3 regions of the Peribacillus sp. FSL H8-0477 genome follow, and region 1 is predicted to be linked to each of the others. Evidence: riboswitches for the same ligand, from Rfam matches in the RefSeq annotation. Region 1 holds a riboswitch; each other region holds the start of a gene.
The links. Region 1 has a riboswitch for cyclic di-AMP ahead of MHI18_RS22125 (potassium-transporting ATPase subunit F). Riboswitches for the same ligand answer to the same signal wherever they lie in the genome.
Positions count from the first base shown of each region.

Region 2: another riboswitch for cyclic di-AMP. It lies ahead of MHI18_RS03170 (APC family permease); the one in region 1 lies ahead of MHI18_RS22125 (potassium-transporting ATPase subunit F).
Region 3: another riboswitch for cyclic di-AMP. It lies ahead of MHI18_RS21150 (DNA ligase LigA-related protein); the one in region 1 lies ahead of MHI18_RS22125 (potassium-transporting ATPase subunit F).

Region 1 is NZ_JBBODE010000001.1:852,237-860,453, reverse strand. Features, by position in the region: gene MHI18_RS04425 (xanthine phosphoribosyltransferase) at 131-724, shown strand; gene MHI18_RS04420 (nucleobase:cation symporter-2 family protein) at 721-2,025, shown strand; gene MHI18_RS04415 (DUF2294 domain-containing protein) at 2,250-2,624, opposite strand; cyclic di-AMP (ydaO/yuaA leader) riboswitch at 2,865-3,005, shown strand; gene MHI18_RS22125 (potassium-transporting ATPase subunit F) at 3,489-3,563, shown strand; gene kdpA (potassium-transporting ATPase subunit KdpA) at 3,588-5,261, shown strand; gene kdpB (potassium-transporting ATPase subunit KdpB) at 5,284-7,323, shown strand; gene kdpC (potassium-transporting ATPase subunit KdpC) at 7,347-7,901, shown strand; gene MHI18_RS04395 (universal stress protein) at 7,965-8,217, shown strand, end outside.
Region 2 is NZ_JBBODE010000001.1:611,988-620,204, reverse strand. Features, by position in the region: gene MHI18_RS03210 (ABC transporter ATP-binding protein) at 1-299, shown strand, start outside; gene MHI18_RS03205 (hypothetical protein) at 861-1,613, shown strand; gene MHI18_RS03200 (ribonuclease H family protein) at 1,686-2,336, opposite strand; gene MHI18_RS03195 (cation diffusion facilitator family transporter) at 2,562-3,548, shown strand; gene MHI18_RS03190 (Cof-type HAD-IIB family hydrolase) at 3,668-4,420, shown strand; gene MHI18_RS03185 (hypothetical protein) at 4,595-4,759, shown strand; gene MHI18_RS03180 (NAD(P)H-dependent flavin oxidoreductase) at 4,995-5,993, shown strand; gene MHI18_RS03175 (VOC family protein) at 6,029-6,418, opposite strand; cyclic di-AMP (ydaO/yuaA leader) riboswitch at 6,585-6,727, shown strand; gene MHI18_RS03170 (APC family permease) at 6,841-8,217, shown strand, end outside.
Region 3 is NZ_JBBODE010000003.1:2,299-10,515, reverse strand. Features, by position in the region: gene MHI18_RS21175 (phosphotransferase) at 1-838, opposite strand, end outside; gene MHI18_RS21170 (lactonase family protein) at 1,025-2,074, shown strand; gene MHI18_RS21165 (D-2-hydroxyacid dehydrogenase) at 2,259-3,221, shown strand; gene MHI18_RS21160 (hypothetical protein) at 3,331-3,714, opposite strand; gene MHI18_RS21155 (aspartate kinase) at 4,129-5,352, opposite strand; gene MHI18_RS21150 (DNA ligase LigA-related protein) at 5,506-5,799, opposite strand; cyclic di-AMP (ydaO/yuaA leader) riboswitch at 6,273-6,412, opposite strand; gene MHI18_RS21145 (DUF2515 family protein) at 6,820-7,920, opposite strand; gene MHI18_RS21140 (carboxylesterase/lipase family protein) at 8,047-8,217, opposite strand, start outside.

The DNA.
Region 1 (8,217 bases):
TCTTTGTGATAGCCCGGGAGATATTGCTTTACTCTTTAGTCAGAGTAAGCAAGATCTCCCGGGCTTTTTTATGTACTTTTTAAAACAAACGGAGACTTGCATTAATGAGTTTACATAGGAGGAATAAAGAATGAAGCTATTAAAAGACAAAATTAATGCAGAAGGTTTAGCACTCAGCGATCAAATTTTAAAGGTGGACTCATTTTTAAATCATCAAATGGACCCTGTCCTAATGAAAGAAATTGGTAAGGAGTTTGCTGTTCGTTTTGCTGAGGAAGGGATTACGAAGGTTTTAACAATTGAATCCTCAGGTATCGGACCTGGACTTATGGCTGCCTTAGAATTAAACGTTCCAATGATCTTTGCTAGAAAAAAGAAATCTCTAACACTATCAGAGGGGCTGCTGACGGCAACGGTATATTCCTATACTAAAAAAGAAACGAATACGATTACTGTTTCAACGAACTATATTGAATCAGGTGACCGAGTGTTGATTATCGATGATTTTCTTGCGAACGGCCAAGCGGCGCTCGGATTAATGGAGATTTGTAAGAAAGCTGGGGCTTCCGTGCAAGGAATAGGAATTGTGATTGAGAAGGCTTTCCAAGAAGGCGGCGCACTACTTCGGAAGCAGGGAGTACGTGTTGAATCATTAGCAAGAATTCAAGCATTAGAGCAAGGGTCCATTACTTTTGTTGAGGAAAGCTTGGTAACAGCTTTATGAATAAATCACCGTTAAAAATAGCTGCTCTTGGATTTCAGCATGTCATTGCTATGTATGCAGGTGCCATTATTATTCCATTGATCGTAGGAAGTGCCTTAAAACTTTCTTCTGAACAATTAACGTACTTAATCTCTATTGACATCTTTATGTGTGGAATTGCGACGATTCTTCAGGTTTGGAAAAACAAAGTGTCTGGTATAGGACTTCCTATTGTGCTCGGTTGTACATTTACGGCCGTCTTACCGATGATTGCTATCGGTAAGGAATCTGGCATTACCTCAATTTATGGAGCCATTCTCGTTTCGGGGGTAATAGTCGTTATCATTAGTAGATGGTTTAGCCAGTTAGCTAGATTTTTCCCGCCGGTTGTGACCGGATCAGTCGTTACGATTATTGGCATTACCCTCATCCCAGTGGCCATGAATAATATGGCTGGTGGAGAAGGAGCGGCTGATTTTGCATCAGTTGAAAATCTTACACTTGCGTTTGGAACCTTACTATTCATTTTATTACTATATAAATTTTCTAATGGGTTTATTCGGTCTGCTGCGATCTTAATAGGGATTCTTTGTGGAACAGCAGCGGGCGTACTAATGGGAAAAGTAAACTTTTCAGCTGTTGGTGATGCCTCGTGGATGCATATTCCGCATCTCTTCTATTTCGGGATGCCTACGTTTAATGCTGCGGCGATCCTTACTATGACATTAGTTGCCATCGTCAGTCTTGTTGAGTCAACAGGTGTTTATTATGCCCTCGGTGATATCTGTGAGAAAGAAGTAACAAAGAAGGATTTAGCCAAAGGATACCGGGCAGAAGGGATAGCCACAATACTGGGTGGATTATTTAACTCGTTCCCTTATACAGCTTTCTCCCAGAATGTCGGGGTGCTGCAGTTATCAGGTGTTAAAAGTAAAAATGTTATTTATACGGCCGGCGGAATGCTTATACTGATTGGACTGGTGCCGAAAATTGGTGCATTCACAACTGTCATACCGTCATCTGTTCTGGGCGGAGCCATGGTAGCGATGTTTGGGATGGTACTCGCATATGGAATAAAGATGCTCAGTACCGTAGATTTTTCTTCGCAAGAAAACTTGTTAATTATTGCTTGTTCAGTAGGAATGGGCATGGGGGTTACGGTAGTACCCTCGTTATTTACCAATCTGCCAGAAAGCATGCAAATTCTTACGAGTAATGGTATTGTAGCTGGAAGTATGACAGCGATAGTATTAAATATCTTTTTTAATATTGTTCCCAGCACAAAACAGACTCAACTAACAGCAGTCCAAAAAGCCTCATAGAAAAAAAGAGTTGCACAGTGCTGCAACTCTTTTTTTATTCTGCATATCATACATACAGAATCTATGAAAAGAGTTGAAGAAAATGAAAAAAAAGTATTGTCTGCACTGCCATGTGCTGTTAAAAAACGAGGAAGTATTCTGTATATGCGGCAGAAATACCTTCCAAGATATTGTTATTAATACACATAATCAACGCCCTTTAACGGGAAGGTAAGAGATGCAAGTTATTTGAGCGGTTCAAAACATTTTTCTAGATCTTTATCAAGAATATAAACCTCAATCTGTTCTCCAGTTTTTGTACTAATATCTCGATGAGAGGACAGAACCTTACATTTGGTATACTGTTCCACGATTTTTTCATAATCCTGGGTGTACATTTCATGTAGCAGTGAACGCATTTGCTTAATTAATTTCTTTCCTGCATTTCGGCTGGCCAGATGTTTTTCTTCAACAGTCAGAACACCTTTAAATCGGGTAATCAGCATATCATTAATAATATACGTTTTTGCCTCTTGTGGTCCTCTCCCAATCAACTCACGCTGAAACTTGATGAAGGCAGCACTAATCTCAGCTTCAAGTTTTTTCTTAGAATTTAACATAATCCCTCCACTAATTTTGGCTATTGCTGGAATTCAGCATAATTGCTGCCTAACTTCTTGTCAATCAATTTTATGAAAATTTGTAAAAGTTTGAAAAAGTAAGAATTAATGAGAAAACAAGTGATTTGATTTGAAAAATCGTTAAAAATGAATCTATTTCATCGATTTTGGATTTATATGGTTAGTTTACCTAGTTTACAAATGTTTCTAGTTAAGCGTAAAATAAGCGACAGCATAACAATTTAATAAAGGCCAAATCTCAAAGATTTTGAGAACGGAGGACCCAGTATTTTGGGGTTAATTCTGCTTTTGCAGAAGGGATGTGAACTCTTTCGCCATCCTACCCGTCAGCTAACTTCGTCGGCTAAAGCGAAGGAGGTCATAAGACCACCTTATTTCAGGGGGCTTTTTTGTTGATTTCAGCAAAATGAGCAGCCTGTCCTTCTGTAGGTCTTTTTAGTATGCCTATATTGAAAAATTGTTCTTGGATGACTGAGCGTAAAGGAAGCCCTGCTTGCTGGACGTTAAGTAGACCAATGAGTACTTTTTCTCCAAATTAATGTTTGCTTTTGCAAATCATTCTGTTTCTGTTGCAATGAAGTTTTTTCATTGTTGAAACTCGGATCGATTTTTTGCATCGGCTGCATATCGGGGGATGAGTACGCATTGGTCTTTTTTTTATGGATTGATAGTTTGACAGTGACAATACGGAAAGGAGGTGGTGAGGTTTTTTTCATCAACTAGTTGAAAGGAGAAGGTCAAATGGATGTTGTATCCGTGCTGCTAACAGCTGTTTCTTTTTCACTCTTTTTAGGATTTATTCACTTTTGTCAAAATGTTATCGAAAAAGAGGGAGAGTAAATAATGGTTCTATTGATGATTGTCGGAGTGGTTACGTTGTATTTAGTTCATGCATTGCTTAACCCAGAAAAATATTAATCGTGACTAACGGAGGAAATGTAAATGGATTTTTTACAAATCGGTGTGGTGCTGGTATTGCTTCTTGTACTAGCGATACCAATGGCAAACTATTTAACGACTGTTTATTCCCTTGAAACGACCAAGCAAGATCGAGTATTTGGACCAATCGAACGGATTATTTATAAGCTGTCAGGTATACAAACAAGTGAAATGAACTGGAAGAAATACGCTAAAGCCTTGCTGTTTAGTAATCTCATCATGTTTATCATTTCATACCTGATCATCCGCTTTCAAGGAGTGCTGCCTGGGAATCCTAGTAATATAGCAAATATGGATCCGATACTTGCCTTCAATACGGCTGTGAGCTTCCTTACGAACACGAACTTACAACATTACAGCGGAGAATCCGGTTTATCTTATTTATCACAGATGACTGTGATTATCTTTTTGATGTTTACGACCCCAGCCACAGGGCTCGCTCTATGTATGGCTTTCTTTAGAGGGATAACAGGGCAAAAGAATATGGGGAATTTTTATGTTGATTTAGTCCGTTCCCTTACGCGGGTACTGCTGCCGTTGTCCATTCTTATAGGTTTGATACTCGTTTCCCAAGGGGTACCGCAAACGTTTAGTTCTACCGCTGCCGTGACGACCTTAGAAGGAGCTGCACAGAATATCGCGAGAGGACCAGTTGCTGCTTTAGAATCAATCAAGCATTTAGGGACAAATGGCGGTGGATTCTTCGGGGTTAACTCGGCCCATCCCTTTGAGAATCCTACTGGCTTTACTAACATACTAGAAATACTATCAATGTTTTTAATCCCTGCTGCACTGCCCTTAACGTTTGGGCGGATGGCGAAAAACAAAAAACAGGGTTGGATCCTTTTTACTGCGATGGGGTTACTATTTCTTGTCTTCCTGAGTGTGTCCTATTTTAGTGAATTAAATGGGAATCCGGCGTTAGAAAAAATAGGTCTATCACAAGAAAATGGGAGTATGGAAGGGAAAGAGGTTCGGTTTGGAATCGCGCAAACTGCTCTATTTACTGCAGTTACAACAGCGGCGACAACAGGGACAGTGAATACGATGCATGATACGCTGACCCCGCTCGGAGGACTGGTACCGCTCGCCCAAATGATGTTGAACTGTGTCTTTGGCGGTGATGGAGTAGGAACAATCAATATTGTGATGTATACGATTATGGCTGTATTTATTGCTGGGCTGATGGTTGGACGAACGCCAGAATTTTTAGGCAAAAAAATTGAGGCAAGAGAAATGAAATTAATTGCGATCGTCATTCTCCTGCATCCTTTAATCATTTTAGGACCATCGGCGATTGCGTTAGCTACTGAAATGGGTACCACAGCCATTTCAAATACGGGATTTCATGGGATTTCTCAGGTGGTCTATGAGTTTACTTCGTCAGCGGCTAACAATGGCTCAGGGTTTGAAGGGTTAGGAGATAACACGCCTTTTTGGAATATTTCTACCGGCTTAGTTATGTTGTTCGGCCGTTACCTTTCAATGATTGCCATGATCGCAGTCGCTGGTTCTTTACTCACTAAGAAGCGTGTGCCAGAGACGATTGGAACACTTAAAACAGATAATAGCACGTTCCTAATCATCCTTTTAGCCACTGTTTTAATAATAGGAGCGTTAACGTTCTTTCCCGTACTTGCCCTTGGCCCAATTGCTGAGTGGCTGACCATTAGATAACTGTTGAAAAGGAGTATTCCAGATGAGTAGAAAGAGTAAAGGGAACATCACTAGTACGATCTTGCTTGAAGCAGGCAAAGATGCTTTCAAAAAATTAAATCCAAAGTTAATGGCTCGTAATCCTGTCATGTTTGTCGTAGAAATAGGCTTTGTTATGACCTTACTGCTATCGATATTTCCATCATTGTTCGGGGGGGATTCAGACAGAGGATATAATATGGCTGTGAGCTTCATTTTAGTGCTAACGATCCTGTTTGCTAACTTTGCGGAGGCGTTAGCTGAAGGACGAGGGAAAGCACAAGCGGATAGTCTTAAGAAGACGAAACAGGACACGAAAGCAAAGGTCATCCAAAAAGATGGTTCAATAAAAGTAGTGGATGCCGCAGACTTGCGTAAAGGCGATATTGTGTTAGTGGAAGCCAATGATTTCATACCAAGTGATGGAGATATTATTGAAGGCGTCGCTTCAGTAGATGAATCAGCCATTACTGGCGAGTCAGCCACAGTCATAAAAGAATCAGGAGGAGATTTCAGTTCTGTAACAGGCGGGACAAAAGTGATTAGTGACTACATTAAAGTGAAAGTCAGCAGTGACCCAGGTGAATCGTTCCTAGATAGGATGATTAGTTTAGTAGAAGGAGCTAAGAGACAAAAAACACCTAATGAAATTGCACTCAGCACGCTGCTTGTTGGGTTGACGCTTATTTTTCTGCTTGTTTGTACCACACTAGTCCCAATTGCTTCCTATATTAATGTGAATTTGCCGACTGCTACATTAGTGGCATTACTAGTTTGCTTGATTCCAACAACAATAGGCGGTCTTCTTTCTGCGATTGGAATTGCAGGGATGGACAGAGTGACACAATTTAATGTGATTGCAAAATCTGGGAAAGCGGTAGAAGCGGCTGGTGATATTAATACGATCATTCTAGATAAAACTGGAACAATCACACTGGGTAACCGGATGGCATTTTCACTTTTGCCGGTTAAGGGGGTAACCCAGAAAGAGATGAATAGGTTTGCTGCTTATTCATCGCTGCATGATGAAACCCCAGAAGGCCGTTCCGTGGTTGATTTTGTTAAGAAGGATGGAACAGTCAAAGAGGAATTAATAAAGGAAGGATCGGAAGGAGTAGAATTCACAGCTGAGTCTAGAATGAGCGGGACGGATCTGGCAGATGGCACCAAAGTTAGAAAGGGTGCAGTTGATGCAATCAAGAAATATATCCTGCAGCAGGGAGGAAAAATTCCACTTGATTTAGAAAACATTAGTGATGAAGTCGCGTCACTTGGCGGAACACCGCTGGCTGTAGCAGAAGGAAAACGAATATTGGGTGTTATTTATTTAAAAGATACAGTCAAACCAGGCATGAAAAAACGTTTTGATGAATTACGAAAAATGGGGATAAAGACGGTGATGTGTACCGGTGATAACCCATTAACAGCGGCAACAATTGCAAAAGAAGCTGGGGTTGATGATTATATTGCTGAAGCAAAGCCGGAAGACAAAATTAGGGTGATCAAGCGAGAACAAGCTGAAGGTAAGCTTGTGGCCATGACCGGTGATGGAACAAATGATGCACCAGCCTTGGCTCAAGCGGATGTAGGATTGGCAATGAATACGGGAACACATGCTGCGAAGGAAGCGGCGAATATGGTTGATCTGGACTCAGACCCAACAAAGATCATTGAAATCGTAGCGATTGGGAAGCAGCTTCTGATGACAAGAGGTGCTTTAACTACCTTTAGTATCGCGAATGACGTCGCTAAATACTTTGCGATTATTCCAGCCATGTTTATGGTTGCTATTCCAGAAATGAAAGCCCTCAACATTATGGGGCTGGACACACCGCAAAGTGCCATATTAGCGGCTTTGATATTTAATGCATTGATTATTCCCCTATTAATTCCATTAGCCATGAAAGGGGTAAACTATGTTCCGATGAATGCCTCCAAATTGTTAACCAAGAATCTATTTATTTATGGATTGGGTGGAGTAATCGTTCCTTTTATCGGTATCAAAGTAATTGACTTACTGCTTGTATTAGCTGGATTATCTTAATCTTATAAAAAGGTGTGGTATGCATGTTAAAAAGTATCCGTTTAGTTTTCGTCTTGCTCGTCATTTGCGGGTTAGCTTATCCGCTGCTGTTGACAGGGGTTTCCCAAGTAATAATGCCGGCAAAAGCAGAGGGCAGTTTACTTGAAAATAAAGCAGGAGAGCTGATTGGTTCGCGGTTAATTGGTCAATCTTTTACAGACCCCGGCTATTTTCATGGTCGTGTTTCTTCTATTAATTATGATGCAGCTGGTTCAGGTACGCCTAATTATTCTCCATCGAATAAAGAAATGATAGAACGAACAAAAAGTGAGATGGTTAAATTCCTAGAGGAAAACCCAACAGTCAAACAATCAGAGATACCAGCCGATTTAGTCACTAATTCAGGTTCAGGACTTGACCCAAATATTTCTATTCAAGGAGCAGACATTCAGGTACCTCGAATAGCCAAAGAACGCGGGATTTCAGAAGAACGTTTATATGACCTTATCAATACACATAAGGAAGGCCGCTCGCTAGGGTTATTTGGAGAACCCAGAATCAATGTTTTAGAGATAAATATAGCATTAGATGAATTGTGAAAGAGTGGAGGAGAGTGATAGTTACTCTCCTCTTAACGCTGAATTGGATTAGGAGGTATGATCATGTCCCAGAACTTTCGCCGAAAATCACCTGAAGAGATTCTCCAATCGATTTCCACGATCAAAAAAGGCAGACTCAAAATCATCCTCGGAGCGGTAAGCGGCTCTGGGAAAACCTATCATTTACTCCTTGAAGGAAATGAGCTGAAAAAACGCGGGATTGATGTGGCTGTTGGTGTAGTAAGTACACTCAACAGCCCAAAAACATTAGAACAATTAGGCTGTCTAGAAGTTATTCCTTCAATTGATTGGGAGG
Region 2 (8,217 bases), 240 kb from region 1:
GACAAAAACAGCGGATTGCTATCGCAAGAATGTTTTTGAAAAATCCACCCATCCTAATTCTCGATGAAGCCACGTCGGCATTGGATACGGAAACAGAAATGATCATTCAACAAGCACTGAACGAACTAGCAAAAAACAGAACAACACTCATCATCGCTCACCGCTTGGCAACCATTCGTAATGCAGATCGCATTGTCGTTGTCACTGAAGACGGCATAGCAGAACAAGGCAAACATGATGAATTAATTAAACAAGGCGGCGTATTCGCCAACCTGCACAAAGTACAATTTCAAAAATAGATAAAAGCCAGCTTTCTAAAAAGCTGGCTTTTAACTACTTATCGAGGAACCAGGGGGGTATATGAACTAATTTTGACTGGAAATCAAGAATAATCCCGTCTATGAGGCGTGTATTCCCGTCAAGGATTAGCATAATCCCGTCTGGAGGCTAACTATTCCCGTCTAAGGAGGTCGTAATCCCGTCTGGCACCTCAAAATGAGTTGGAAATACCTATATGGGTATCCACCACACATGGAATTTTTAAAAAAAGAGTATCTGTCTGTAAAGAAATTGATTATGCCAGTCTGATCCCCGTACTTAGCTAAAATATAATTGACCAGGGGGGTATATGAACTGATTTTGCCTGGAAATCAAGAATAATCCCGTATGAGGAGGCTGCAATCCCGTCTGGCACCTCAAAATGAGTTAAAAATACCCATAAGGGTATCAACGAGAAATCGATGGATACCAGTCGGATCAACAAACTCAGCCAAATTCGTTGTACGATATTACGATGCATTGTTTTGCAGATGGTCAAACCTTTGATAAAATAGAGGTATGAGTTTTTTAGGAGGGTTTTTGTGTCTGATACGATGAATAAGAAAGATCATATTCACTATATACCGCCGCAAGGGGATTACTTTACCTTTAATGATGAGGAGCATTATCTTGCGAAGGGAATGGAATGGGGACTGTTAACGGCTCGTTCTGTTAAAAAGGAGCTGGTATTTAAAACTGGTCGACATGAAGAGCGGGTAACCTTAAAGGGATATCAAGAATATGGCATTGATGGCCAGTTTAATACGATTGTTTTGGAGTTTGATGATGGTGAGCTTACATGCATTCACCCAGCATATTTGAAAGAGATGCAGAGTGCTGGTTTTGCTAAAGAGTTGTTAAGCGGAGGATCTAAAGAGTATTCTGCCAAGAAAGAAGTGACAGATAAGGCTACTTCTGAAGCGGTAACAGCTGTTGAAAAACCGGCTGTCGTTAAAAAGGCAAAAGCCAAAAAAGCGCCTGCAAAGCCAAAGCTAGAGCTTCCTGAAGAAAAAGTACATTTCACGGCTTCCGTAAAGGAGTTTACAGAAAAGATGAACCATTTCACGGGAGAAACAGATGAAGTTGTTTTATTTGAAGATGTGAAAATCATAGGTGACGCAGAACTTTATATTGGTGATGCATGGTGCGGCTACAGTAAAACGTTGAAAAAGCTTGAACTAGAAGAAGGCGTCGAGCTCGAATTCGATGGGAAAATTGTCGATAAGAAATTTAGTAAAGAAGTGCGTTATAAAGTGAACAACCCATCAAAATTAAAAAAAGTTGAGAACAACTAAGCAGCCATTTGGCTGTTTTTATATGTAATCAAAAAAGCGGACGAGGTTGGCTCGACCGCCTGCAAGTTTGCTCTACGCTTTGTTTTGAAGTGATTTTTTCGCTAGTTCATCAGCCAGCTCATTGTAAATGATTCCTGAATGAGCTTTTACTTTCCTAAATTCAATATCAATGGAGGGTTTAATCTGATTAATAAATACTATGTAATCTTTTGAGATTGCAGCGTTTGCTTTCCAGTCACCGATCGCCCATTTTTCAATCCCGATATAGTCATAAAATAAAACAATTTTTTTATAGCCTTTTTCTATGCCATATCTGATTGCACTTTTTACTCCTTCTATCTCACCAGCTACATTGCGTGTTTCCACGTAATCACTATGGTTATCAGATCCCATAAGGGTTTCTAGTGGATTGTTTTTGGTGATTAGTACAACGCCATAGCCGTACGTTTTAGAAAGTTTATTGTAACTTCCATCTACAAAAGCAACCAGTGTTTGATCATCAAGAAGACGAATATACTCATCGATATTGAAATTATCATGTTTTTCCGCAGTAACTGTAAAAGAAGAACTATTTCCAATAAATTGTTCGGCTTCTGCTTTCGTTGCAAACCCTTTATAAACTGCTCCACTATAGCCATCTATTTGTTTTTTACATTCAGCCCATGTCTCATATAAACCGGGTTTTTTGCCAATTTTGACGGCATAGATTTTTTTCTTAGCCATTTCAACGCCTCCAATACTTTCTCGTCTAACCAATATAGCATATAACAAAATAAAAAAATGAATTTCCTGTGTTGTATATGGACTCGTGGGTTAGATATAATTAAGTATAAATATCATTTATTAGTTTAAGAATAGGATGATATACATATTTTTTTGTAGCAGGTTAGAATGGTGCCCTAAACGGGTAATCAAAGTATATCCAAGATAGAGAGAGGAATTAACAACATGAAAGAACTAGTTGCACTTTTACGACAAGGAAATAAGTCTGCATTTATTGCAGGAATTGTGAACGGGATTATCTCGATTTTAAAAGCCATTGCCTTCTTCTTAACAGGTAATGTTGCCATGTTCGCTGAAATGCTCCACAGCCTCGGTGATGCGGCGAACCAGTTGTTTGTCTTTATTGGCTCAGCTCTTAGTAAAAAAGCACCAACTGTACGCTTTCCGAATGGCTTTGGAAGGCTGGTCAATCTTGTTTTACTAGGTGCGGTGTTAATTGTTGGAATTATGTCTTATGAGACAATCAAAGAAGGCTACCATCATATTTTACATCCGGCCGATTCGAAAGGAATCATTATCAACCTTTCTGTGCTCGGAATTGCTGTACTGTTAGAAGGATTTGTTCTGTATAAGGCGATGAAAGAAGTGTTGCATGAAACGCATATACAAGCATCAGGTTTTGCTATTATACCGAAGAGTTTCGGCGCTTATAAAAATGCAAAACCCGCAACAAAATTAGTTTTCATGGAAGATACCGTAGCTACTGCCGGCGGTGTTTTAGCAATTATCGCGATCTTATTAGCTAATTTCACTCCATTTAATCAAGCTGAAGGGATTGCATCCGTTTTAATTGGTTTAATGATGTTTTATGTTGTTGGCCGAGTATTTCTTGATAATGCAGCTGGTGCGCTTGGAGAAGCTGATCCAGACATCCAATTCAAAATTGGGAATATGGTAATGCAGGATCCTGATGTCCGTGATATCGAAGCAATCACTGTTTTGAAAGAGGGAGAGGATTTCCACGTTGAGGTGGAAGTTGAACTCGATGCTTCCATGACGGTTGCTCAAGCTGACGTGGTAAAAGATCGGCTTGTGAAGGCAATTCTCGAAGAAAAAGGCGTAACGGATGTACTTGTTGAATTTGATCAAGATGATGGCGTCACTACTTGGAAAGATTCAAAGACTCTGAAAGAAGAAAATCCAAAAGTTTAAAAAAACGGCCTGAGGTTATGTACCTCAGGTTGTTTTCTTGAGCTTTATCGTTTTGGATCACCGTTTATATTTGATAAGGTATAAGTACACATTACGTTAAGCAGGAAGGGGAATACATTATGACAGATACTAAACCTAAGGCTAAGATTAAGTTAATCGCTCTTGATATGGATGGTACCTTATTGAATCAATATGATGAGGTTTCAGAAGAAAACCGAAAAGCTATTCTTGAAGCAGAAAATAAGGGTGTACATGTTGTGCTGAGTACTGGACGAGCCTATGCAACTTGTAGTGAATATGCTAAATCATTGAATTTATCTTCCTATTTAATTACTGTAAATGGCAGTGAAATTTATAATGAACAAGGAAAATTAATTGAACAAAATATCGTTGATACAGAACTGATTCAATGGATGTGGGACCTGTCACAAAGTCATAAGACTCATTTTTGGGCTGTGAGTTGCGACCACGTTTATCGCGGAGAAATGCCGGAAGACATTACGAGTTCAAAATGGTTAAAGTTTGGGTTTGATAGTGAAGATGACGAAATTCGTGATGATATTCTTCGTCAATTGAAAGAAAAGGGAAGCCTAGAAGTTAGTAATTCTAGTCCAACAAACATTGAAGTGAATGCAGTGGGCGTAAATAAAGCAAAAGCTATTGAGGTTGTTTGTGAAAAACTCGGGCTAACAATGGATGAAGTCATGGCTGTAGGTGACAGTCTAAATGATATTGCGATGATAAAGTCGGCTGGATTTGGCGTGGCGATGGGCAATGCACAAGAAATTGTCAAGGAAACGGCAGATTGGGTAACATCGACTAATATCGAACATGGAGTAGCCAAAGCCATACATAAATGGGTACTTGAATAATGGAAAAACTCCTCTAGACTGAACCGACCCCCGAAAGTTAGATAATAACTTTCGGGGGTATTTTAATGGCCAAAGATGATGTGAATTTGCAACTAGCTGTGGTCAATGACTACTTGGGGCTACAGGGCCTTGGCTTAAAAATACACCATTGATCGTTCTATAGTGCGAAAATGGGTGAACGCATTTTACTTACTTGTACAAGCTGGTTTAGAGACAACCTATTCTGGTCAATTAAAAATGGATGTCATAAACTGGACGAAGGAGGAAGGTGAATCACCCTATAATGCAGCCGAACAGTTCAAACTTACCCTTCCATCTATGAAATTGCTTGGACTATGAAAATCAATCTTCATTCTACATTCCTCATTTCCCTGTTTGGAGAAACCTTCTAATTACAATGTACACCCATTGAAAATGAAAGAATTGACAAAGTTATTATTTGTAGGCATAAGTGTACCTTATGGTACCTAATTTATCCTAAAAAAGGAAGATATCAATATTGTAGAATGTAAAAGTATGATAATATAAGGTAGAATATGTCTGAAAATTCAGTTGGAAATAGGAGGAACTTTCTATGACAAAATCGATTCCTGAAGCATGGTGGAATGAGCTTGCTTTGCCGGTTATCGCAGCTCCGATGTTTTTAATATCCGGACCTGAGCTAGTTAAATCTTGTTGTATGAATGGGGTGTCTGGCTCATTTCCAGCTCCAAATGCAAGGCCGATAGAGGTCCTTGATGAATGGATGGGAGACATCAGCAGCAGTTTAGCAGAAGCGAAATTGAAGGATCCTGCTAAAAAAATTGCGCCCTGGGCAATGAACATGGTGGTACATAGTACGTACAGCCGTCTTCAAGAAGAGTTAGAGCTGGTAATCAAGCATCAGCCGCCAATTGTTATCACTTCACTTGGTTCGCCAAAACATGTTGTCGAAATTGTACATAGCTATGGCGGTTTAGTATTTTCCGATGTTAGTAGTATTCCGTTTGCTAAAAAAGCAGCTGAGGCAGGCGTGGATGGATTGATTCTTGTTGCAGCGGGCGCAGGAGGACATGCCGGAGAGTTGAATGGCTTTGCGTTTGTAGATAGTGTACGTACATTTTGGGATGGAATCATTTTACTTGCCGGCTCAATATCTACAGGAAAAGGAATTCTTGCAGCTCAAGCGGCTGGTGCGGATCTTGCCTATATGGGGACTCGTTTTATTGTGGCAGAAGAAAGTTATGCTGCTGATGCCTACCGTGAAATGCTTGTAACATCAGAACCTGAAGATATAGTCCTAACGGATGCATTTTCAGGAGTTAACTGTAATATGTTAAAACCGAGCATTCGAAACAATGGCCTTGACCCAGAACAACTAGTCAAAAAAGAAAAAGTTAATTTTGACGGTATGGCTCAAAAATCAGATGCAAAAGCTTGGAAAGATATTTGGTCTGCTGGTCATGGTGTAGGCGCGATCGACAAAATTGATTCAGTTGAAGGCATAGTGAAAACACTTCAACAAGAATATAACGAGGCTTTGACAAAGTTAAATGAACAGGCTGCGAAAATTAAAACAAGTGTTTCCCAATAATTATGTTAAATGGACATTCAAGATGTCCATTTTTTTTATTCGTTCGGAGCCACAATTTCAACCTTCATTCGGTCAGGATCCTCGAAAAATACAGCATAATGATTCGGTCCGCCAGCAAAAGGGAAACTTTCTTCATATAAAAGAGGAATCTTTTTTTCCTTTAATTTCGTGAACAATTTATTAACATGCTCCCTGGACTCTCCATGAAAAGCTAGATGATTAAGGCCAATCCTCCCTCGATGGTATCCGCTGTCTATAAAACGGTCATCTGTTTGAACAAATACTAGATACGAGTTTCCTTGTTTCCAACTGATGCCGGACGCCCATTCTTGAAAAACTTCATAGTTTAATTCAGTTAAAAGCCATCCCCAAAACTCAGCTGATTTTTTAAGATTGGCAACATTTATTTCAATATGATGCAGCATGGCGATCGCTCTCCTTTTTTTGTAGATTATACCATAAACTGCTGAATCAATAGAGTGATAGACCGCTTAGTATCAGGCTTTTCCCTCCTATAAAAACTTCATGAAAAAGTAGAAAAATATGTATTTACAAAATGGAGTAGCGGGAGTATGATAATCAACAGTTTCATATTTCTTATCGCTGAATCTTAATAGAACGGAGGACCCATCGAATGCAGTAGATTACTGCAAGGGGTGAATCCTAATATAGGTAGGGCTCCTCTTATGGCCCGAATCCGACAGCTAACTCCGTAAGCGTAATGAAGAGAGGAAGGGTGAAGCTTGTGAGCTAAAAATAATAGGTCCACAAGGCTATTTGCTATGCCTTGTGGGCTTTTTTGTGTCTAAAAAACGAAGGTATCTTACAGAATGTGGTGGTATAAGTCATGTATTCTCCTATTAAACGATTTTTAATTGGCCGCCCTTTAAAGTCATCTGAGCTTGGAGAGCAAAAGCTAAATAAATTAAAGGCATTAGCGATTTTATCATCTGATGCATTATCAAGTGTTGCCTATGGTCCGGAGCAAGTATTATTAGTTCTTATGACAGTCAGTGCCGTTGCGTTTTGGTTTTCAATCCCTATTGCGATGGGGGTATTGGTTTTACTGGCAGCACTGATTTTATCTTACAGGCAAATCATCTATGCCTATCCGGATGGTGGTGGAGCGTATGTAGTTTCTAAAGAAAACCTTGGTATTAATCCGGGATTAATAGCCGGAGGTTCACTTTTAGTCGATTATATTCTGACAGTAGCAGTCAGTGTGTCCGCAGGAACGGACGCTATCACTTCTGCACTGCCGTCCCTTCATTCCTATAACGTGTTAATTGCTATTATACTCGTTGTTATTATTACTATTTTAAGTTTACGAGGGATTACGGAATCTGCATCAATCTTAGCTTATCCCGTTTATTTATTTGTCATTGCATTAGTCATTTTACTTGGTGTAGGCATTTTTAAAATTTTTACTGGTGACATACCAGCTGATCTCCATTCACCGATTGGGACGCCGGTTGCTGGGATTTCTTTATTTTTATTACTTCGAGCCTTTGCATCAGGATGTTCAGCTTTGACAGGTGTAGAAGCCATCTCGAATGCCATTCCAAGTTTTAAAGATCCAGCACCGAAAAATGCGGCAAAAACGCTGACTATTATGGGGATTTTACTCGCGATTCTCTTTTCAGGTGTCATCTTTCTTGCGTACTATTATGGCGTTTCACCAAAAGAAAATGAAACGATCGTCTCACAGCTTGCTTCACAAACCTTTGGACGAAATTATTTGTATTACTTCATACAGGGAACAACGGCATTGATACTAATTTTGGCAGCAAATACGGGGTATTCAGCTTTCCCGCTTTTAGCCTTTAATCTGGCAAAAGATAACTACATTGCTCGTATGTTTTCGATTAGAGGGGACCGACTAGGTTACTCAAATGGAATTATTTTTCTTGGAGCGATGTCCATCTTGCTGATTCTAGCTTTTCAAGGAAATACCGAAAAATTAATCCCGTTGTATGCGGTTGGGGTATTTATTCCCTTTACGCTGTCACAGACAGGTATGCTTGTTAAGTGGATTCGGGAAAAACCGAGCGGGTGGCAAATCAAATTAACGATTAATCTAGTGGGTGCTTTAATCAGTCTGCTTGTTCTGCTGATTTTTTTAATTACAAAATTCACTCAGGTGTGGCCGGTGTTTATCTTCCTTCCGTTAATCGTCACTTGGTTTCACCAAATAAAGAAACATTATGAGTCTGTTGGTGAACAA
Region 3 (8,217 bases), on a different contig from region 1:
TTTCCAAATCACTGACAATTAAGGCGATCATCCATGTCGAAAAGACAGCTGAGTAGAGATAATATTCCCTTCTAAAGGACCTAGCTTTTAATTGCGGTGAACCATCCAGATAAGTGGTTAATAACGTTTCCCGTATTTCAGTGGTCATGGATTTAGGAAACACTGGATGCGACATATCAATGACATGATACAAATCCCAAAAAGGGCTATTTAAATGAGCATGCTCCCAATCGAAGACGACGACCCGATTACCGATATAGGCATAATTCCCAAGATGAAGATCACCGTGGGATAATACGGGAGGAATCGTAAATGTGAAGTCCTTAATCAAGGTATACATATTCATCATGCTTGCTTCTTCCACATGTAATTCGCTGAGTATGCGCAGAATGTCTGTTTTATTCTGAAAAAGATCACACACTACTTCTTCAATGAAGGGCTTTGGACCAATTAATTCTGCTCCGTTTAGATAATCCGTTGACATCCTGTGCCAACCTGACATTAAATGAATGACCTCACAGGCTGCTTTCTCATTAAACGTATGTGACAGTTTCCCGAGATCTTCAAGAACAATCCAACTTTTCTGTTCTTCTGTTTGAACAGAATGGGCGAGGATTTTTGGATAAATAGATGGCAGCTTAGTAAGGATATGCTCGTAAACCCATAATTCCTTACCAAACTGCTTCTGATTAGTCAGCGGTTTAAAAATATAGCTGTCATCGGCCGTAAAGATACGCTCAACACTCTGGCCATTCATTCCTTTATAGATATATTCTCTTTTTACAATTTGCACCCCGTTTAGGAAGGGAAACTGTTCTACTGGTTGACAACTGCTCATGGGTACACCCCGTTTTACACTTACTTTTTAAAAGTTAATTATACAGATAAAGATTCTAGATTTCCATAAGATATGTGTTAGTAATCGTTATAGATGGGTAAATAATAAATTCAAGAGCTGAGGCTGCTTCTTTGATAGAGACTTATGGTAAAATTAACACATCCACATACAAGGAGGAACTTTATTATGGCTATCTATACGGGATATATTGGTACGTACACAAAGGGTGACAGTAAAGGGGTTTACAGCTTTACACTTGATACAGAAAGTAAAAAGGTTGAAAACATTAAGCTTGCAGCGGAGCTAGGAAGTCCTACATATGTAACAATTAGTAAAGACGGGAAAACATTATATGCCGTGGACAAACAAAATGATAAAGGCGGAATCACTTCCTTCAACATTGATGCTGATACAGCAGCTCTTACTCAATTAAGTACACACGTTTCTGGAAGCGGTTCTCCGTGTCACGTTAGTGTCGACAGCGGCAAACAATATGTGGTCACAGCCAATTATCATAATGGAAAAATAGAACTTTATAAAACAAATATAGAAGGAAAAACATCCGCGATTGTCTCTATGAATCAGCATTCCGGATCAGGACCGAACACTGAACGTCAAGATGGTCCGCATGCACATTTTTCAGGATTTACTCCAGATGAAAAATATATAGTTGCTGTAGATCTTGGTACGGATGAAATTATCACGTATGAAATTAAAGAAGATCAACTACACGTAGTAAATGTTCTTGCTGTGAAACCGGGAAGCGGACCTCGTCATATTGAATTTCATCCAAATGGAAAATTCGCATATGTAATGACGGAACTTAGCAACGAAGTGATTGCCCTAGCGTATAACCCTGAAAACGGAGTCTTTACGGAGCTTCATTATATTTCAGCAATCCCTGCTGATTTTACAGAAAACAGCCAAGGCAGTGCCATTCACGTATCTCCTGATGGGAAATTTGTTTATGCTGGAAACCGAGGACATAATAGTATTGCGGTCTTTAGTGTAACAGAAGAAACCGGTGAATTGACCTTTATTGAACATGTCTCTTCTGCAGGAGATTGGCCTCGGGATTTTGAAATCGATCCGAGCGGACAATTTATTGTTAGTTCAAATCAAGAGTCAAGTAACCTTGTCCTCTATGCTCGTGATACCGAAACAGGAAAGCTTTCTTTGCTTGGAAGTGATCTGCCTGTTCCTTATCCTGTATGTGTGAAATTTTTAAAGAGTTAATAGACTTAAAGCTGACTGCTCGATGGTCAGCTTTTTTTCTTGTAAGTAAATTCACGGATTACACAGGAATTTTGCTCGTAAGTATGGAATTCAGATAGTGATACAGTTTTTTAAAGTACTCATCAGAAGACCTCCCTACAATCATTGAAGGATTGTTCTAAGAGGATACAAAGGAGATAAACCCATGACAAAAAGAACCTTACTACTTACGCATGATGTAGATGCAGCTATTCTTTCAGAAATTCAAGCTATTATCCCTGAATGGGAAGTTACGGCTAGTCGTGATCCCGAGGTGTGGGAAGGTAGGTTGAACGATGCGGAGATTATCGCTGGATGGAACAAGCGCTTAAGGGAACCCGTAATAAGTGCAGGCTCTAAGGTACGTTGGATTCAAACTTGGAGTGCAGGAGTGAATAACCTCCCATTAACAGAATTACAGCAGAAAGAAGTAGTCGTTACAAGTGCTAACGGTGTTCATGCGTTCCCTATTTCAGAAACCATCTTTGGACTGATGCTGGCCTTAACCCGTAAAATTGATACATATGTTAAAAATCAGCAGCAAAAGAAATGGCATCATGCTAATATGAAGCTTGAAATTCACGGCAAGACAATCGGAATTATTGGTGTCGGTGCTATAGGCAGTGAAACAGCAAAGATTGCAAAAGCCTTCGGTATGACTGTGCTTGGAATCCGCCACTCAGGAAAAGATGCAGAAAATGTAGATGAAATGCGAACACCAAATCAGTTAAATGAAGTATTGTCGCGTTGCGATTATGTTGTTGTGACCCTTCCACTCACTGAGGAGACCAAACACATGTTTAAAGCGGAACAATTTGAACAAATGAAGGATACAGCATACTTCATAAATATTGGCCGCGGTCCTATTGTTGTCGAAGCGGATCTTATCAATGCATTGAATACTGGCCAAATTGCTGGTGCTGGATTGGATGTATTTGAAGTAGAGCCCCTGCCGGAGAATAACCCACTTTGGGATCTTGAACAAGTGATCATTACCCCTCATACGTCCGGTTCAACTGAGTTCTATGACCAGAGGCTGCTGCAAGATATTTTCATTCCTAATTTAAAGAAGTATATCGAGGGTGAACAACCTGCGATTAACCTGCTTGACTATTCGAAAGGATATTAAGGAGTAAAGCCTTATCTGCATGTAAAACTGTACCCTATAGAGTAGACACTTAGAAAATGTCTACTCTATAGGGTATTTTTGTTACACCCCCCATTAAGTTTTTTAGTAACTAGGTGCCGCTTGTTAACAGCCAGCTATAGCTGTAACAACCCGATTTACTAAGGATGACAAAGTCGGCTCCCATTTTTTTATATAGAGTAGAATATTGTTGATCATGAGTGACAACAAACAACTTATAAGGTTTGAACTCTATAAATACTCTTACAAGATTTATTCCATCTAACAGAGTATTAGGGAATAGATAAACACAGTTAGCCTGCAATGATTTATGAACCATTATTCCATCACAGTCCTTCAGGTTACTTGTAGGCTTAAACCACTCTTCATCATAGTCTAAAGTTTCTAAGTCACTTGTATCCGTGTGGGTGGCCCCTATACTTTTCTTTACAGATTTAAATAATTTTCCTTTTCCAACAAGCAGTACTTTTCCCATACAATCCACCCCATTAGTACTTTCTCTTATTAATTCTCAATCTGCATTCTTTCTATGAAAGAGAAGCCTGCCTGTTGAAAATATAAAAAATAGACCAATGCTTACTCTTTCCCCATGTATGCCGCTAAGCATCCCAGCGTTAACCAATAAGATTCAAACATTGATTAGTAGATACATAGCAAAGCAAACCTATAAAAGTAGAGAAAAGTACTCATTGGTTTACTTAACTCCTAGCGATCATGTGCTTCCTTTGCGTGTCTGTCCTCTATGTTCCTTTTTCCTATTTTTCTTATATATGCTACTCAATCCTTGTTTTTTTATGGTAGTCTTTTTTTACATTCTAAGTTGTTTATTTATCTTCTTATCTATAGAAAAGCTTTGTGAAAAGCCGAATATATTCTTTGTACTATTGAACTAATGTAAAACCGCCTCTTTTAGAAGGACGTCAAAACCAAAAACACTGTGAAGGGTCCGTACTGCTCTTTCTGACATATCTTCGGGAATAATACAGGAAACCTTCATTTCTGAATGGCTAACCATCTTAATCGGAATATGCTCGGAAGCCAATGCTGTAAACATTCTTGCAGTTGCTTCGGGATTTGAGACCATTCCTGATCCAACGATAGAAACTTTCGCTAAACCTACTTCCGTATTGAGTTCTTCAAACGCGAGTGTTGTCTTATTGGATTCGAGTAAATCCAATGTACGTCCCAAATCTTCTATCGAAACAGTAAAGGACAAGTTAGTTAACGAAAGTTCATCTGAGCACTGGGTTATGATATCTACATCAATATGGGATTTCACCAAAATTGTAAATAAAGAAGATAATGCATCAAATTTTTTAATTGTAATTTTCGCGATATGATCTTTGTGAGTCACTCCGCATACCAACTTTGCTTCCATATCCACATCCCCCTCTATTAAGGTTCCCTCTTCATCAGAAAAACTAGATCTTACCATTAACCGAACATTATATTTTTTCGCACACTCTACCGCACGGGGATGTAAGACACTCGCGCCTAATGTCGCCAATTCCATCATTTCATCTAAGGATATCCTAACTAATTTCTTGGCTGTAGGCACAATACGTGGATTGGCAGAAAAGACTCCGGAAACATCTGTATAAATTTCACATAAGTCAGCCTTAATGCTGGCAGCCAGCGCAACTGCAGTTGTATCCGAACCCCCCCGACCCAGAGTAGTAACTTCTCCGTCTTCCGTAATTCCCTGAAACCCTGCCACAATGACTATGGTACCTTTTCGAACAAGATTTACTATTTTATCGCTGTGAATATGGACGATTCTCGCTCTATTGTGAACGGTATCTGTCATAATCCCAGCTTGCCATCCTGTTAAAGAAACAGCAGGATAGCCTTTACTTATCAAAGCCATAGCAAGTAAGGATATGGAAACCTGTTCGCCTGTTGCTAACAGCATATCCATTTCTCTTCCCGCTGGGTTGGGAGACAATCGCTCCGCCATATCTACTAATGAATTGGTGGATTGACCCATCGCTGAAACAACCACGACTACATCATTACCTTTATTTTTCGCCTCCACTATACGTTCTGTTACCATCAGAATTCTATCAATACTTCCAACCGAGGTGCCGCCGAATTTTTGCACGATAAGTGGCAATATTCATCTTCCCCTCTATCTAATTATCCCACCCATTTTACCCTTTAATTAAATCCGTAAATACGGTACAAACGATAAAACGTATCATTAGCAAAACATGTACGTTTATCGGGACTTCTTGGTCCACACACCCTCTATGAACCCCCGTTCCTGCTATTGATTGCCCTTGATACTAGCTTGATAGCGCAATAGATGTAACGCCTTGTCTTGAATCCATACCTGGTCAAGCTTAAGACAATCGGCATCCTTCAAATGGACACCTTTGAAGTCCACATGCATGTTGGCTCTTTCCGCTTCAGCAGGATTGTGATCTTGTAGGTGACTTAACTCCTGTACCCATTCCTCATATTGATCGTCTGAGACAATGCGTTGATTCATGCGATAATCGATATAGCAAAGAACCAGCACCTGCCTCCTTCGCCTGATAATCTGGGCGACGATATCCATGTCAATACCATTATCATCTAGCAGATTAAACGGTTCCTCAAAATTCATCATACTACCCCATCTTCCCTAATAAACTATTATTCTGGTCACATTCCTTCAGGTTTCTTGCAGGCTTAATCCCTTTTCCTCATTGAATTTGTACCGTTCCAATGACTTCTCGATTGATAGTTAACTGTTGTAAACAACAAATAGACCAATGCTTACTTTTCCCCTTGATAGGCAATGTAATATCCATCCATGTCCGAGTGGTGATACAGGTCTCGGAACCTTGTATGTTTTACAAAAACCATAAAATTAGAGAAAAGCAATCATTGATCTACTTAACGCCCAGCAAGCTTTACGCTCTCTTTGCGTTCTGTCATCCATGATAGTATTCGATTTATAGGCATAATAAAAAGACCTATGTTAGTGTCAGAACGGTTTAGCTGTAAAAAAAGCAACAACAAAAGCCTCCTGATCAAGGCGGTCTTTATGACCTCCTTCGCTTTAGCCGACGAAGTTAGCTGACGGGTAGGATGGCGAAAGAGTTTCTCATCCCTTTTGCAAATGCAAAATTAACCCCAAAATAGTGGTTCCTCCGTTCTCAATACGTGAGATTAGGCCGCAATTAAATTGTATTTTATTGGAATTATCATACTCCCATCCTTCATCACTTGTAAACCCCCATGGGATAGTAAATATGCTCAAAATCATCCATATTCATTCGTTTTCATTTAATTTCATGGCTAAAACACTATATATTTCTATAAAACTTACTATTTCAAGTTATATTAATCATTATTTCAAATTGGATGAACAAGAATTTAGATTGGAATATCATAGTGATATCAAAAAACGTAGGAACGACTAGGAGTATTTATTGTGAAAGTTGGAAGGGCGACTCTTATCGCCCAAATCCGACAAATTACTTTGTAAGCGTTGATTAGAGAGTGATCTTTTCCGTATTGCACTTGTTTTAGTAAAGTATTTAAAAAGTATGCGAGAATACCAGTTTGACCATAATCGTGTAACACCTCTCTATTACTGGATGAACTGCTTCGTTTGATTGATTAGTTGCAGTATCGAGGTATGATCAAAAGCTTTCTTTGTCAAATCAGTCATTTTCAGTTTAGGATAAGAGTGTAACTCTCCGATAGATTGATCGTTTACAAACCAATCATTTATAGGTAAATAAGATAAAGCAGCATCAGTCCACGCATCTTGCAAAACGGGACTATAAAGTCGGTTTCTTTTATTTGTAGAAAAAACACCGCTCCAGTAATCCGAACGTGAACCAGAGTGCGGAACGTCACAAGAAAATTCGAGACATCCCTGCAACACATTTATATCCTGAAATAAAAGCCGATAGAGTTTTTTACCGATAAGAATTCTACTTTTCGGATCTGCAAATCGTTTAACGACTAAACCTGTCAATCTTGTCAGCTCATATTTTTTTTGCTGATACGGAAACAGAACCATTGTGAACCCCAAGTTCTCTTGCAGTTGAAAATCAAGTCGTTTCATGATTTGACTATGTGGAGGTCGTGTTATCAAACGCTGCTCTAGCATCTGCTGTTCATTAATAATCATTGCAATCGTTAGTAATGAAGATTTTCTATTATGAATAAACAGGTCCCATATCGGATGCATAAAGCGAGATACATGAAAAATAGCAAGGAATTTACTCAAGTCGATTCGTTGCTTCACCGCATAACTATATAGCAACAACTGTGGATAAGCATCGGCAAAAATGGCTGCATTAGCGTCTTCTAGAAAATAGAAAAACTTCTTTCGCTCTGTTTCTGTGAAAAGGTGGTTCATTAAATCGCTCTTAAGATCAGTCATATGGTAACCACCGTTACGAGATACAAAATGGGCAAGCAATGCCCAATGAATCTCAGGGTGTTTAATATAAAAAGACAAATAAGCTTCTGTTCGTGTGAGATTATTACGATTATATTTCGTGGTTTCAGCTCGAATGGCTTTAATTATTTTCGTTTCATTTGGAAGCAAAGCGATACTGTGCTCACTAGGTTGTTCATATTCAAACAATAATTTCTGTTTAAGTTCTTCAAACTCTTTTACAGGTAATACTGTTTCATTTTCTTGTGTATCAAAGAACTGAAGGAAGCACGATTTCAACTTAATAACTCTTCCTCCTCTCAACAAACAACCTTTTCTTTTATATATGTAGAAACAATTTTTTGGCCGCTTATACCATGGCGAAAATACAAAAAAAAGTCATCCTCGAAAGGATGACTTTTAGGGTTATCTAGTTTTTGTGCTAATTGCTTGTTCCCATAGGAGTCGATTACTGCTGTCAGGATCATGTTCCACTCGGCTTTCACGATCAAATAGCAAGGTTGTTCGTTTATCTAAGTCATACGGCGGCCAGTGAACCATGCTTTGTTCATCTGGATTCCCTGTTCGAATAAAAGC